Regions from separate parts of the Amaricoccus tamworthensis genome, predicted to be linked through region 1. Evidence: riboswitches for the same ligand, from Rfam matches in the RefSeq annotation. Region 1 holds a riboswitch; the other holds the start of a gene.
The links. Region 1 has a riboswitch for thiamine pyrophosphate ahead of ACP15P_RS02635 (thiamine phosphate synthase). Riboswitches for the same ligand answer to the same signal wherever they lie in the genome.
Positions count from the first base shown of each region.

Region 2: linked by a shared signal. The riboswitch ahead of thiM (hydroxyethylthiazole kinase) and the one ahead of ACP15P_RS02635 (thiamine phosphate synthase) in region 1 are both predicted to bind thiamine pyrophosphate.

Region 1 is NZ_JBNAFV010000001.1:552,083-559,865, reverse strand. It holds gene ACP15P_RS02650 (ABC transporter ATP-binding protein) at 1-591, opposite strand, end outside; gene tenA (thiaminase II) at 588-1,268, opposite strand; gene ACP15P_RS02640 (ABC transporter substrate-binding protein) at 1,265-2,203, opposite strand; gene ACP15P_RS02635 (thiamine phosphate synthase) at 2,247-2,813, opposite strand; TPP riboswitch at 2,956-3,060, opposite strand; gene ACP15P_RS02630 (rhomboid family intramembrane serine protease) at 3,112-3,864, opposite strand; gene metG (methionine--tRNA ligase) at 3,878-5,593, opposite strand; gene ACP15P_RS02620 (DsbA family protein) at 5,684-6,415, opposite strand; gene rpoC (DNA-directed RNA polymerase subunit beta') at 6,610-7,783, opposite strand, start outside.
Region 2 is NZ_JBNAFV010000005.1:109,610-117,392, reverse strand. It holds gene ilvD (dihydroxy-acid dehydratase) at 1-1,763, opposite strand, end outside; gene ACP15P_RS10955 (glutathione S-transferase family protein) at 2,154-2,819, shown strand; gene ACP15P_RS10950 (uracil-DNA glycosylase) at 2,816-3,583, shown strand; gene ACP15P_RS10945 (LysE family translocator) at 3,583-4,206, shown strand; gene moaB (molybdenum cofactor biosynthesis protein B) at 4,213-4,746, shown strand; gene ACP15P_RS10935 (DUF2161 domain-containing phosphodiesterase) at 4,750-5,454, shown strand; TPP riboswitch at 5,481-5,577, shown strand; gene thiM (hydroxyethylthiazole kinase) at 5,629-6,417, shown strand; gene thiE (thiamine phosphate synthase) at 6,414-7,028, shown strand; gene thiD (bifunctional hydroxymethylpyrimidine kinase/phosphomethylpyrimidine kinase) at 7,025-7,783, shown strand, end outside.

The DNA of each region.
Region 1 (7,783 bases):
GTGGCCCAGACGTGCTGCCTCGCCCGGTTCGTGAGTAACGAGCAGAACGGTGCGACCGGCGAGAAGCCTAGCGGCAAGATCCTGCATTTCGGCGCGGGTACGCGCGTCCAGTGCCGAGAAAGGCTCGTCCAGCAGGGCGATGGGCCGGTCTTCTATCAGGGTGCGGGCAAGTGCCACGCGCTGTTTTTGACCGCCGGACAGCTGGGCGGGGCGTTTTGACGCGTGGTCGGACAGGCCCACCCGCTCAAGCATGTTCATCGCGCGGGCCGGATCCGGCGTCTCGCGGCGCAGTCGGGCGCCAAGCTGGGTATTTTCGAGGACCGTCAGCCAGGGGAAGAGCAGATCATCCTGGGCCATGTAGGAAATTCGGCCCTCAAGCGGTTCACCGTCATTGGCCGCGAGGGTGCCGACGAAATCAATTCCCGAGCCCAGGCCCGCAACGAGGCGGAGCAGGCTTGATTTGCCCACTCCGGAGGGGCCGAGCAGACAGGTCCACGATCCGGCGGCCATCTCAAGGCGCAGGGGGCCGAACAGAGGCTGCCCGGATATCCGCGCCGAACCTTCGACCGTGACTGCGGGTGCTTCCGTCACGGGGCGCGCAGGCCCATGTCCCAGAAACCCACCTCCAACCGGGTTGCACTGGCGAACGTGTCGGCAAGTGCGCTGGCGCAGGGAAGGCTGGGCCAGTCGGGTCCGAGGCGGTTGGCCAAAGCCGTGTCGATCAGCTGACCCGCCTCAACACAGACCGCCTGGTAGTCGTCTCCGGCATAGGTGTCGATCCATTCCGCATAGCGGTCGGAGGTCCTCGTGGATTTCAGGTGCAGGCCGATATCTCCGTATCCGTGAACACAGGGCGCAAGCGCGGCAAGCAGGTTGAGAAAATCACCCGAAAAACCGGCTTCCAGAACGAACCTCGTGTAGGCCATGTTCTCCGGAGCCTCGGTCGTCGCTTCCAGGTCGGCCTGCGATATGCCGGCGGCGGCGCAGATTTCCACGTGCAGGCGCATTTCCTCGTTGATTAGGGCATTGAGCGTCGCGGTGGCCGCGCGGATTTCCGCGATGGTGTCGGCCTTGACGGCTGCGAGCGCCCAGGCCCGGGAGAAATGTTTCAGGAATATCCAGTCCTGGCGCAGGTAATGCAAAAAGCACGTCTCCGGCATGGTGCCGTCGCCCAGTCCTGCCACAAAGGCGTGGCGGGTATAGTCGGTCCAGGCCTGCCCGGCGGCGTCGCGCCACCGGGAGACCGCAACGCCGTAATCGGGCGTCATTGTGCGGTGATGTCGACGCTGATGGCGTCTACCGGGTTGATGCCGGGGATGAGTTCGTATTCGTGCAGGAACGCCTCAAACGCCTCATACCGGCCTGCATCCATTGCAGCGGGTCGTGTGGCAAACCGGGGATAGGTGTCGACCCAGGCCTTTTCGTTCAGTTCGTTCTGAAGTTCGGCCGATGTGGCGGCGAAGGTCTCCCAGGAGTCTTTCGGGTGGTTCAGAATGTACTGTGTGGCACGTTCCGTGGCGGCGAGGAAACGGCCGATCATGTCGGCATCCATCGTGTCGGGATTAGCCACGTAGATCAGTTCCTCATAGGTCGGCAGACCCTCCTCCTCAACGAAGTGGCAGGTGCCGGGAACGCCTTCGATTTCCATCTGGTTCAGCTCGAAATTCCGGAAGGCGCCGATGACCGCATCGACCTGTCCGGACATGAGCGCAGGCGAAAGGGACCAGTTGACGTTGATCAGTTCAACATCATCCAGCGTCAGGCCATTATTGGCGAGCATGGCGCCCAGAAGAGCCTCCTCAACACCGGCGACGGAATAGCCGACCTTCCGGCCCTTGAGGTCCGCGAGGGTTTCGATCGGGCCGTCCTCCAGGGTCAGCAGGCAGTTCAGTGGCGTGCTGATCAGGGTGCCCACGCGTTTCAGGGGCAGGCCCTCGTGGATCTGCATGTGGAGCTGCGGCTGATAGGACACGGCCAGTTCGGCCTGGTTGGCGGCCGCCATTTTCGGCGGGTCGGCGGGGTCGGCCGGGGCGATTACCTCGACTTCAAGGCCGGCTTCCTCGAAATAGCCGTTCTCCTCCGCAATGATGATCGGCCCGTGATCGGGATTTACAAACCAGTCGAGGATGACGGTCATTTTGTCCTGGGCGGCGGCGGGCGTCGCAAGGCCAAGGGCCAGCAGTGTCACGAGGGTTTTGTTCATGTCTTAATCCTGGGATGTGAGGTGGGCCGCCGGGAGGACCCGGTTATTCGGTTTTTTCGAGCCATTCCTGGACCCGCAGTTCGGGGTCGTCATGGCCGGTGATGTCCGTTGTGACCGCGACCATGTCCGCACCCGCGTCGAACACGGCGGCGGCGCGTTTGAGGGTGATGCCGCCCACGGCGCAAAGAGGTACGTGGCCGATCAGTTCCTTCCACTCGGCAATCGGCTCGAGCCCAAGCGGGTAGCCGTGCCGGGTTTTGGACTGATGGATCGGTCCGAGCGTAATGTAGTCGGGTTCCAGCATCAGGGCCCGGTCGAGATCGAGATGGTCGCGGGTGCTGATCCCGAGGCGGATGCCGGCGGAGCGGATCGCGTGGATGTCGGCGTCGTCGAGATCCTCCTGTCCGAGATGCACGAAGGGGGCCTCCTCCTCAATGGCAAGCTCCCAGTGGTCATTGACGACGAGGGTGGCGTTGTAGCTGTCGCAGAGGTCTACGCTGCGACGGATTTCCTCGCGCATGTCCTCCTCGGGCATGTCCCTCAGACGCAGTTGCACCATTTTGATGCCCACGGGCAAAAGGTATTCCAGCCACTCGGAGGCGGGGAAGATGGGGTAGAAGCGCGCGGGAAAACCGCTTTCGCCGTCGTTATTTTCGGACGGTTCGTCGCTGTCTTCGGCTTCGTCAAACACGGGTCCCGGTGTCCTTCCTTTCGGATGTCCGGACAAAACCGTGTTGGGAGGGACTGCGGGCGTGAGCCCAACATCCGTTCCCTACGCCGGTATTGGCCGGATCAGGTTCGATGGGTCGGTGTCTGACACCTCTCAGCCTTCAGAAAAGGCCCCCCAACGGATTGGACCTTGGGTAGCACGGGCCGGAACCGCTCCGCAAGACAGCGCGGTATCAGTGTTATCTTTTCCGGCGCGGCACCTGGGGGATGGTGCTTTTCCGCCAGGGGTATTCGGCTTCGGGGTGTGGTGGGGTGCCGTGTGTGCAGCTCCAGTAAGCCGGGCCGCCCTGGCGAAGCCACCATGGAATGGTCAGAACCAGCCCCGCGACGAAACCGCCAATATGGGCAAGGTAAGCCACGCCGCCGCCCGCCGCACCAAAAGTGGACAGGCCCGAGAATGTCTGCATACCGATCCAGACGCCAAGAACGATCCAAGCGGGAAGTGTAAAGGTGCGGAAAAAAATGATCAGGATGATGATGATATCAACGCGTGCCTTGGGAAACAGCAGAAGGTATCCGCCCATGACCCCGGCGATCGCGCCGGAGGCCCCGACCATCGGGACCAAGGATGTCGGGTCGGGAAGGTACTGTGCCAGCGCAGCACCGATGCCCGACGCAATGTAGAAACCAAGGAACGGCAGGTGGCCGAACTGGTCCTCCATGTTATCCCCGAAGATCCACAGGAACAGCATGTTGCCCACCAGGTGCATTAGACCCCCATGCATGAACATCGAGGTCAGGAAGGTTGCCGGGCTGCCGCCCTCGCTAACGATGCCGGGCACGAGGGCCCAGTTGGCGAGGATCCGGGATATTTCCGGACCGTTCGAGTAGCTGGGCCACATGATCACGAAGACCAGAATGTTCACCGCGATCAGTCCCCAGGTCACGTAGGGGGTGCGGCCGGACGGGTTGTGGTCGCGGATCGGGAACATCGGGTCTGCGCGGTCAGGCCGTTCCGGCGAAGCGGGTGGAAAACTCCTCGCGGGCGTCGTCGGTGATTTTGGCGAAGAGCACTTCCGGAGTGGTAAACGCCGATCCCGGTGTCAGCGACGACAGCGCTGCACTCACGTCTTCCGGCCAGGCAAAGTCCTCGCCATCAAACGCGTCGAGCATCGCGCGGGAGGCGTCGGGGATGAAGGGCTGCGAGAGTACGGCGTAGAAGCGCACGAGGTTCAGCGAGAAGCGCACAATCGCGCCCGCCCGGTCCGGGTCGGTTTTGAACAGCGCCCAGGGAGCCGCTGCCTGAAGGTATTCGTTTCCTGCGGCCCAGATGCCGCGCAACTCCTGCGCGCCCTTGCGCAGGTCGATGGCTTCCATGTGGGTCTCATAGGCCTTGAGACGGCGGGTCAGGTCTTCGATCAGGGCCTGTTCGTCTGGTCCGTACTCGCCTGTGTCTGGGACTTTTTCCTCAAACCGAGAGCGTGCGAATTTGGTGACGCGGCTCACGAAATTGCCCAGCACGTCCGCCAGATCCTTGTTCACGCCCGCCTGGAAGGCTTCCCAGGTAAAGTTGCTGTCAGAGCTTTCCGGCACGTTGGCCATCAGCCACCAGCGCCAGTAGTCGGATGGCAGGATGTCGAGCGCCTGGTCCATAAAGACGCCACGACCCTCGGAGGTCGAGAATTTGCCGCCGTCATAGTTCAGGTAGTTGAACGACTTGATGTAATCGACAAGCTTCCAGTCCTCACCGGAGCCGAGGACGGTCGCCGGGAAGCTCAGCGTGTGGAAGGGGACGTTGTCCTTTCCCATGAACTGGACGTAACGCACGTCGTCCGCGCCTTTATCGGTACGCCACCAGCGTTCCCAGGCCGCGTCACCCTGGCCTGTTGCGTCGGCCCATTCGGCAGAGGCGGCGATGTACTCAATCGGCGCGTCGAACCAGACGTAGAAGACTTTGCCTTCCATGCCGGGCCAGTCGGCGTCGCCTTTTTTCACCGGGATGCCCCAGTCGAGGTCTCGGGTGATGCCTCGATCCTGGAGCCCATCGCCGTCATCGAGCCACTTCTTTGCAATGGAGGTGGTCAGGATGGGCCAGTCTGTTTTGCTGTCGATCCATTCCCGCAGGCGGTCGCGGAGCTGGGACTGGCGCAGATAAAGGTGGCCGGTCTCGCGTACTTCCAGATCGGTGGAGCCGGAGATGGCGGAGCGCGGATTGATCAGATCCGTGGGATCGAGCTGCTTGGTGCAGTTCTCGCACTGGTCGCCGCGGGCGCGCTCGTAACCGCAGTTGGGGCAGGTGCCCTCGATGTAGCGGTCGGGCAGGAAGCGGCCGTCGGCTTTGGAATAGACCTGCTTTTCGGAAACCTCCTCAATCAGCCCGGCATCCGCCAGGCGACCGGCGAAATGCTGCGTCAGGTGATGGTTGCGGGATGAGGACGAACGTCCAAAATGGTCGAAGGAAAGGCGAAATCCGTCCGCGATATCCTTCTGGACCTGCCACATGCGCGCGCAGTAGTCGGCGACGGCCTCACCGGCCTTTGCCGCGGCAAGCTCGGCCGGGGTGCCGTGCTCGTCCGTGGCACAGATGAACAGCACCTCGTGACCGCGTGCTCTGGCAAAACGGGCATAGACATCCGACGGCAGCTGGCTGCCCACCAGATTGCCCAGATGCTTGATGCCATTAATGTACGGCAGCGCCGACGTGATCAGTATGCGACCCATGAGTAATCCCGGAATTATTTTGTTCCGAATAGGCGATTCCGACGGCCATGGCCAGAGAGGTGTCGGCGCAAATGCCGAAGGCGTACCGGTTCAGCCGGAGGTTCGGGAGGCTTCGACCAGTTCCTCAAGCACGCCAAGCTCAACAAATCCGGGCACCAGTTCATCGCCGATGACGAAGGACGGCGTCCCCGAGAACCCAAGCGCGCGGGCCAGTGCGGCGGACTGGTTGAAATGTTCGTCTATTTCCGGCGCTTCCATGTCGGTGCGAAGCTGTTCCGTGTCGAGCCCGGCGCGTTCGGCGGCTTCCATGATGGTGGTCTCTGTGGCGCGACCATTGAGCGCCATAAGCTCGTTGTGCATTTCCTCATATTTGCCCTGTTCCCGGGCGGCGAGGGCGGCGCGGGAGGCCAAAACGGATTCCGCTCCCAGGATGGGCCATTCCCGCAGAACGAGGCGCACGTTGCTGTCATTGTTCAGCAGTTCCGTCACGGTCGGCACGGAGCGTTTGCAGTAGGGGCAGTTGTAATCGAAGAACTCCACTACGGTGACATCGCCCTCCGGGTTGCCAAGAACCGGGGCGTTTGGATCGTTTTCGAGCTCGTCGCGGCGGCTGGTCAGGACCTCTTCAGCCTCAAGTTGCTGCGCCTCGTTTTCGCGGCTTTGCAGGATTTCAACCGCCTGCATGATGATTTCCGGGTTTTCCAGAATGGCTTCCAGCGCCAGCTGTTTGACCTCTTCCGGCGTCAACTCCTGCGCCGTGGCGGGTGCGGCGGCAAGCCCGAGGGAGAACACAAGGCCAAGGGCGCTCAGGGTCTGTTTCATTGGCATATTCTCCTGAAATCGTGCTGCGGTCGGCGGCTGCCGCTAGAGTGTTTTGCCAGACCCTACAGGCCGGGCAGGGGTAATGCCAGTGTCAGTCCAGTCACGAGCGGTCACTTGCGAAATTGTGACGGCAAAGAAAAAGCCGCCCGAAGGTCAGGCGGCTTTTCCGTTTTCATTTGATCAGCGCGGATCGATCAGTCGTCGGAGAACCCAACCGGTTCCGAGACCTGATCGGCCGGAGCGTCAAACGCGGCATCGGGGTTGTGCTCGATGGCGGCAACAGCCTCCTCCTTGCGCTCCTCGATGATCTTGTTGTCACGCTCCGCCGCGATCCGCTTGACGGACTGGGTCGCGCCACCGGTACCCGCCGGGATAAGACGGCCCACGATTACGTTTTCCTTCAGACCAATCAGGCGGTCACGTTTGCCCTGGGTGGACGCCTCGGTGAGAACACGCGTGGTTTCCTGGAAGGAGGCCGCCGAGATGAAGCTCCGGGTCTGCAGCGACGCCTTGGTGATACCAAGAAGGATCGGGCCACCTTTGGCGGGCTGACGCCCGGCCGCAATGGCCTTTTCGTTCTCTTCCTCGAACTCAAGCTTGTCGACCTGTTCGCCCTTCAGCAGGGTGGTGCCACCAGACTCTGAGACCTCCCACTTCTGCAGCATCTGGCGCACGATCACCTCGATGTGCTTGTCGTTGATCTTCACGCCCTGCAGACGGTAGACCTCCTGCACCTCGTCGATCATGTAGTCGGCCAGAGCCTCCACACCCATAATTGCGAGAATGTCATGCGGGGCAGGGTTGCCGTCCATGATGTACTCGCCCTTCTGCACGAAGTCGCCTTCCTGCACGGGGATGTGTTTGCCCTTGGGAACCATGTACTCAATGGTTTCCAGACCTTCCTCGACCGGGTCGATCGCGATGCGGCGCTTGTTCTTGAAGTCCTTGCCGAAGCGCACATGACCATCGATTTCGGCGATGATCGCGTGATCTTTTGGACGGCGGGCCTCAAAGAGTTCGGCCACACGCGGCAGACCACCGGTGATGTCCTTGGTTTTGGCGCCTTCACGCGGGATACGTGCAACCACGTCACCCGGTTTCAGTTCCTGACCGTCCTCCACGGAGAGAATGGCGTCCACGGACATGGCGTGGGTTTCCGGGTTGCCGTTGTCGAGGCGTACCGGTTCACCCGTTGCCGGATCCATGACGATGATCGCGGGTTTGAGTTCGTTGCCCTTGGGCGCGGCACGCCAGTCAGACACGATCTTCTGGCTGATGCCGGTTGCGTCGTCGGTTTCCTCACGGACCGAGATGCCGGCCGTGAGGTCAACGAACTTCGCCACACCGGCTTTCTCCGCGATGATCGGC
Region 2 (7,783 bases), on a different contig from region 1:
CGTTTGCGCGGTTTGGCCGGTTTCCAGGCGGCATCGCCTTTCGCGTCCATTTCCGCACGGCGGGCGGCGAGGTCTTCGTCGCTCAGCGCCACGTTGATGGTGCGGTTGGGGATGTCGATCTCGATTGTGTCGCCTTCCACCAGCAGGCCGATATTTCCGCCCTCGGCCGCTTCCGGGGAGACATGACCGATTGAAAGGCCCGAGGTGCCGCCGGAGAAACGGCCATCGGTTATCAGCGCGCAGGCCTTACCCAGCCGCATGGATTTGAGATAGCTGGTCGGGTAGAGCATTTCCTGCATGCCCGGTCCGCCGCGTGGGCCTTCGTAGCGGATGATGACCACGTCGCCGGCTTCGATTTCCTTGCCGAGGATGCGGTTTACGGCCTCCTCCTGGCTTTCGCAGATTTTGGCGGGGCCGCTGAATTTCAGGATGCTCTCGTCCACACCGGCGGTTTTTACGACGCAGCCTTCCTGGGCGATGTTGCCAAAGAGAACGGCGAGACCGCCATCCTGGCTGAAGGCGTGTTCTTTTGAGCGGATAACGCCGTTTTCGCGGTCGGTGTCGAGGCTGCGGTAGCGGCTGGCCTGGCTGAAGGCCTCCGTGGTGCGAACGCCGCCGGGGGCGGCGCTGAACAGCTCATGTACGCGGTTTTCGCGGGTGCGGACGATATCCCACTGGTCAATCGCCTCGCCCATGGTGGGCGTGTGAACGGTGCTGGTTTCGCGGTTGATCAGGCCCGCGTTGTCTAGCTGGCCCAGGATGCCGAAGATGCCACCGGCGCGATGGACGTCCTCCATGTGAACGTCTCCCACCGCGGGCGCGACCTTGCAGAGGCAGGGCGTGGTGCGGCTCAGTTTGTCCATGTCATCGAGAGTGAAATCCACCTCACCTTCCTTGGCGATGGCGAGAAGGTGCAGGACCGTGTTGGTCGATCCGCCCATGGCGATGTCGAGTGACATTGCGTTCTGGAAGGCGGCGTGGGTTGCGATGCCGCGGGGCGTGACGGTGCGGTCGCCGCCCTCGTAGTGGCGTTTGGCGAGGTCCACGATGCGGCGGCCTGCCTCAAGGAACAGAGCCTTGCGGTCGGCATGGGTTGCGAGCGTCGAGCCGTTGCCGGGCAGGGCGAGCCCCAGAGCCTCGGCGAGGCAGTTCATGGAGTTCGCGGTGAACATGCCCGAGCAGGAGCCGCAGGTGGGGCAGGCGTTGATCTCGAACTCGTTGACCTGCTCGTCGGTCATGTCCGGATTGGCGGCCTGCACCATGGCGTCCACGAGGTCGACGGCAATCTCCTTGCCGTCCATGTCGACCTTGCCGGCCTCCATCGGACCGCCGGAGACGAAGATGGCGGGGACGTCGAGGCGCATGGCGGCCATGAGCATGCCCGGCGTGATCTTGTCGCAGTTGGAGATGCAGATCATGGCGTCGGCGCAGTGGGCGTTGACCATGTATTCCACGCTGTCGGCGATGATCTCGCGGGACGGCAGGGAATAGAGCATGCCGTCATGGCCCATGGCGATGCCGTCATCCACCGCGATGGTGTTGAACTCCTTAGCCACGCCGCCCGCGGCCTCAACCTCGCGCGCCACCATCTGGCCGAGATCCTTGAGGTGAACGTGGCCGGGGACGAACTGGGTGAAGGAGTTGACGATGGCGATGATCGGTTTGCCGAAGTCGCCATCCTTCATTCCCGTGGCCCGCCAGAGCGCACGTGCGCCCGCCATGTTCCGTCCGGAGGTCGATGTTTTTGAGCGATAGGGTATCATGTTGTCTTTCCAGCCCGCGGTGTGTCTTTGCCGGGGTTCTTATTCCGATTTTTTGGGAAAGACCATTGGGGGTGGTGAGACCAATATACTCGTTGGTGCGGAGAAGTCCGGGCGCGGAATCAAGGGGCGACCAGCCCCGCCGTGCCTGCGCCGGACCGTCCCCTGGGACGGCGCACTTTCAATGTTTGTGTTTCACCTCAGGGAAGAGGTGCACGACGCCATAAAACCGCGACGCTCACCCGTTAAGGGCGCCGCCCCCCGGTCCGACGCAGGCACGGCTCGTCGCGAACGGTCCAAATGTCCTGAAAGGCGGACCGATGCGTTTCGACTCACTTCCGCCCCACACCGCCCCTGGTTGCGCGGCGCATACCAATGGTGCAAAAGCGGGGGATGACCCTGCCCAGGCCCGAACTTCTGGTGGAATGCCGGCCGGCGCCCAATCCGCGCCGGGTGCGGATATTTTTGGCTGAAAAGGGTCTGGAGATCCCCACGGAGCAGGTCGATATCATGACCGGGGCGCATTTTGGCGATCATGCCGGGCGGGTCGGGACGTATCATGTGCCAGCGCTCAAGCTGTCGGATGGCAGCTGGCTGACCGAGAGCATGGCGATTTGCCGGTATGTTGAGGCTTTGGTGCCGGAGCCCTGTCTGATGGGCGCGGACGCGCTGAGTGCGGCGCGAATCGAGATGTGGCAGCGGCGGGTGGAATTTGAGCTGTTTTCGCCGATTGCCCAGGTTTTGCGGCACGGGAACCCGAAAATGGCTGTGCTGGAGGACCAGTGCCCGGAATGGGCCGAGGCCAATATACCACGGGTTCACAAGGGGCTTGCCATGCTGGAGCGGCGGCTGGGCGAGAGCCTTCACGTGGGTAATGAAGATTTTTCGGTCGCGGACATCACGGCTGTTGTCGCGCTGGATTTCCTGCGGACGATTCGAATTGAGATACAGGAACAGGCCACGGCCACGCGGGCCTGGTTTGAGAAGATGGGCGAGCGGCCGTCGGTGATGGCCTCGAGGGCGAAGCCTGCGGCTGCGACGGCGGAGGTGGCCGGGTGAACGGGCTTGATCCCGCGCGGGAGGCGGATATTGCGACGCTCCGCTGGCTGGTGGAGCTGGGCGTTGACGAGGCGATTGGTGAAGAGCCGGTCAACCGGTTTGAGGAGCCAAAGCTGCAGAGCCAGCCGCTCACCACGCCACCAAAGCCCAAAGAGGACGTGGTCATCGATACCGCGCCCATCGCTGCGGCCTGCGACACGCTCGATGCGTTGCGGAATGCGGTGGAGCAGTTCGAGGGGTGCGACCTGAAGAAGGGCGCGCGAAACCTCGTGTTTTCGGGGGGGAAGCCCTGGAGCAGGGTTATGGTCATCGGCGGCTCGCCCGACCGGGATGAGGACCGGGCCGGGGCGCCATTTGTGGGCCGTGCGGGTGAGATGCTCGACCGGATGTTCGCGGCCATTGGCTTGTCGCGGGAGGCGGAAAACCCGGAGCAGGCTTTGTATCTGACCTCTCTGCTTCCGTGGCGGCCGCCACAGGGACGCCAGCCGTCGGCGCGGGATATTGACATGATGCTGCCGTTTCTGGCGCGGCATGTGGAGTTGGCCGAACCGAAGGTTGTGGTTCTGATGGGCGATCTGGCGGCGGGCTCGGCCCTGAAAACGCAGACCCGAATTACCCGGTTGCGCGGGACCTGGGGGGAGTTTGGAGGACGCCCGGCGATACCGATGTTCCACCCCGAGGCGCTCCTGCGCGACGGAAGCCGCAAGCGGGCGGCGTGGTCTGATCTTTTGGAGATCCATCACAGGCTGGAGGCGATCGGTTGATTGGCATTGAGCCTGCGGTTTTTCTGACGTTCCTGCCGGCGGCACTGGCGCTCAATCTGACGCCCGGGGCGGACATGATGTTTTGCGTCAATCTGGGCCTGCGCGGCGGGGCGGCTCCGGCCTGGCTGGCATCGGCGGGGGTTGCCCTTGGGCTGATGGTGCATGTGACCATCGCGGGGCTGGGGCTTGGCGCGGTTGTCGCGAAATGGCCGGTGGTGTTCGACGTGGTGCGCTGGGTTGGTGTGGTGTACCTGCTTTGGCTGGCCCTGCGGATTTTGCGCGGTGGTGCGGAGGAGGACGCGCCGCGCAGGGGGCGTCTCTCCCAGGCCTTTACCGGTGGGTTGATCGTCAATCTGACGAACCCGAAAGTTATTCTGTTTGTACTGGCCTTTATTCCGCAGTTCGTGAACCCGAATGCCGGGACCACTTTACAGCAGTTTCTGGTGTTTGGGGCCGTGCTGGGACTCGGCGGGCTGATCGTTAACGGACTGGCGGGATCATTGGCCGGAGGGGTCGGGCAGCGTGTGGGTGGCTCCCGGCGGATGCAGCGCGGGTTGCAGGTTGTGACGGCCTCGATTTTCGGTCTGCTGGCCCTGCGGCTGGTGACGATGAAACAGGGATAGGATCGCATGGTGGAGCAACGTGAATTCATTCCGGTCCGGATTGCCGTGCTGACGGTTTCGGACACGCGTTCGCTGGCGGAGGACCGGTCCGGTGACGTGCTGGTCCAGAGGCTGACGGATGCGGGTCATCACCTGGCGGATCGCGATATTATCCAGGATGAGCAGGCCGCGATTGCGGAGAAGCTCAGAGTGTGGATCGCGGATGAGGACGTCGATGTGGTGATTTCCACCGGCGGCACGGGGCTGACGGGGCGGGACGTGACCGTGGAAGCGCATGAGAGCGTCTACGAGAAGCATATCCCCGCGTTTTCGACCATGTTCACCATGGTTTCGGCCGAGAAAATAGGGACATCAGCAATCCAGAGCCGCGCCTGCGCCGGGGTTGCGGGCGGTACGTATCTCTTTGCGCTGCCCGGCAGTCCTGGTGCGTGCAAGGATGCCTGGGACGGGATCCTGGAGAAGCAGCTCGATTACCGGCACATGCCCTGCAATTTTGTCGAGATCATGCCGCGTCTTGAGGAACACAAAAGGCGCAAGTGACCGATGCGTGAGACCGATCTCTATCCACCGCTCAAGCGGTATCTTGAGGCGCAGGGATATGAGGTGAAGGCCGAGATCGGGGACTGTGACCTGCTGGCCGTGCGCGGGGATGAACCGCCTCTCGTCGTCGAGATGAAACTGACGTTTTCGCTGGCCCTGGTGATGCAGGGCGTGGCGCGGCAGGCTTTGTTTGAGCATGTGTATCTGGCCGTGCCGGTGTCATCCGACCGGGGCTGGAAACTGCGTTACCGGGATATTATCCGCCTGTGTCGCCGGTTGGGTCTGGGTCTGCTGGCGGTGAAGACGGACGGGGAGGGCACGGTGGAGGCCCATCTCGATCCCGGTCCCTACCAGCCGCGACGCAATGCGAAGAAGGCCGGGCGGCTGCTGCGCGAGTTTGAGCGGCGGGTGGGCGACCCGAACGAGGGTGGCAGTACCGGGGTGAAACGGATCACGGCCTACCGGCAGGACGCGCTGCGCTGTGCTGCGTATCTGAGCCTGAACGGCGCTTGCAGGGCGGCACTTGTGGCGCGCGATGCGGGTGTGCCTCGGGCGGCGGTGTTGATGCGGGCGGATCACTACGGCTGGTTCGAGCGGGAGGCGCGGGGGATTTACGCGTTGACGCCGAAGGGGCGCGAGGGGCTGGAAAGCTTCGCTGACGTGCTGGCGGAGCTGGAACCGCCGAAACCGGCCGACGGAGATGTTTGACAGGCTCTTCGGCCTGTGTGACAGAGACATGGCGACAGGGGCGCGCGGCATCGGCCGGGCTGAGAAGGACCCTTTGAACCTGAACCGGATCATACCGGCGGAGGAAGTTGCATGGCGCGGGATCAGAGGACCGGATTGACGCCAGGCGCCCCTCCGTCACAGCGAGGGAGAGACATGAACACACCAGCGGAACACCTGAACCGGATGCGCGACCGCACACCGCTCGTCCAGAACATCACCAACTATGTTGCCATGAATGTCATGGCCAACATCATGCTGGCCGCCGGAGCCTCGCCCGCAATGGTTCATGCCAGCGAGGAGGGCCCGGAATTTGCCGCAATCGCGAGTGCGGTCAGTATCAATATCGGTACGATTGACGCGGACTGGGCCGAGGCGATGGCGGCGACGGCTGAGGGTGCGCAGAAGGCCGGCACACCCTGGGTGCTGGACCCGGTTGCGGTGGGCGCAACGGCGTTTCGGCAGGAGCAGGGTGCCCGGCTGCTGGGGTTTAAGCCAACCGTCATCCGGGGCAATGCGTCCGAGATTCTGGCGCTGGGCGGAACGGCTGCTGCGGGTCGTGGCGCTGACGCGGCAGATCCGGTTGCGGCCGCGGAGGCTGTCGCGCGGGACCTGGCCAAACGGACCGGTGCGGTCGTCGCCGTGACCGGTGAGGTGGATTACGTGACCGATGGCGAGCGCGCGGCGCGCGTCTCGAACGGTCACAGCCTGATGCCGCTCGTGACCGCGCTGGGCTGTTCACTGACCGGCTACGTTGCGGCCTTTATTGTGGATGAGGACCCGTTTGATGCGACCGTGGCGGCTCTGGCGTGTTTTGCGGTGGCCGGTGAGATTGCCGCGGATGGGGCAACCGGGCCAGGAAGCTTCCAGGTGCGGTTCATTGACGCTCTGCACAGCCTGACCGCGGACGTGGTCGCGGAGCGTGCCAGGGTGTCGGCCGCGTGATCCCGCCGCTGTGTTTTGTCACCGACGCGGACGCGCCTCTGTCCATCGTGGAGCAGGCCGAGGCGGCGGCGCGCGGGGGCGCGGGCTGGATCCAGCTGCGCCACAAAACCCTGCCGGACGCGGATTTCGCCGGGCTGGCGCGGGAGGTCATGGCCGCTATCGGAGGGTTTGGTGCGTCGCTGATCATCAATGATCGGGTCGACGTGGCCAGGTCGGTGAATGCCGCCGGTCTGCATGTGGGGCAGTCGGACGGGGATGTCGGCAAAATCCGCGAGGCGATTGGGCCCGACATGGTGCTGGGCCTGTCGATTGAGGCGGAGGATCAGCTTGCCGCCATTCCGCCCGGCGCGGTGACCTATCTTGGCGTTGGCCCGGTGCGTGCGACCGCGTCGAAGCCGGATCACGCGCAACCCATCGGGTTCGATGGCCTCGCCAGGATCGCGGCCGCCGCGAAGGAGCCATGCATGGCAATCGGCGGTCTGGATGCCGATGACATGGTGGAGGTGCGGCGCGCCGGTTGCGTCTCCGTCGCTGTGGTCTCCGCAATTTCGCGGGCTGAGGACCCGCAGGCCGCCACGCGGCGCATCGTTACGGAATGGAGCAGGACATGATCCCGAACGTGCTTTCCATTGCTGGTTCCGATCCTTCGGGCGGGGCCGGTATTCAGGCGGATATCAAGTCGATTTCGGCCAATGGTGGCTACGCCATGGCGGTGCTCACCGGCCTGACGGCGCAGAACACTGATGGCGTGAAGGGCGTGAGCCTCGTTGATCCGGCCTTTGTGACCGCACAGATCAGGGCCATTCGCGACGACATCCGGATCGATGCCATTAAGATCGGAATGCTCGGCGATGCCACGGTGATCGAGGCGGTCGCGGGGGCTTTGGAAGGTGTGGACGCGCCCATAGTTCTTGATCCCGTGATGGTTGCGCGGAGCGGTGACCGGCTGCTGGCCGACAGGGCGGTGTCGGCATTGCGGGACCTGCTCGTGCCTCGCGCGACGGTGATCACGCCTAACCTGCCGGAGGCCGCCGATCTGCTTGGGGTTCCTGAGGCCGCGGATGTGGACGGCATGCGGCACCAGGCGCGGGCTCTGCTGGAGCTTGGCTGCGGTGCGGTTCTGATCAAGGGTGGTCATCTGGGGCAGGGGGATGCCACGGATCTTCTGCTCTCCGGTGGTGACGAGACGGTGCTTTCCGCACCGCGCAGCGGGACGCGCAACACCCATGGCACCGGCTGCACGCTGTCCTCCGCTCTGGCGACACGGATCGCGCTGGGCGCGGAGCTCGCGCAGGCGGTGCGCGAGGCGAAATCCTACATCTCAGCGGCCATCGCGGCGGCGGACACGCTGTCGGTTGGTGGTGGG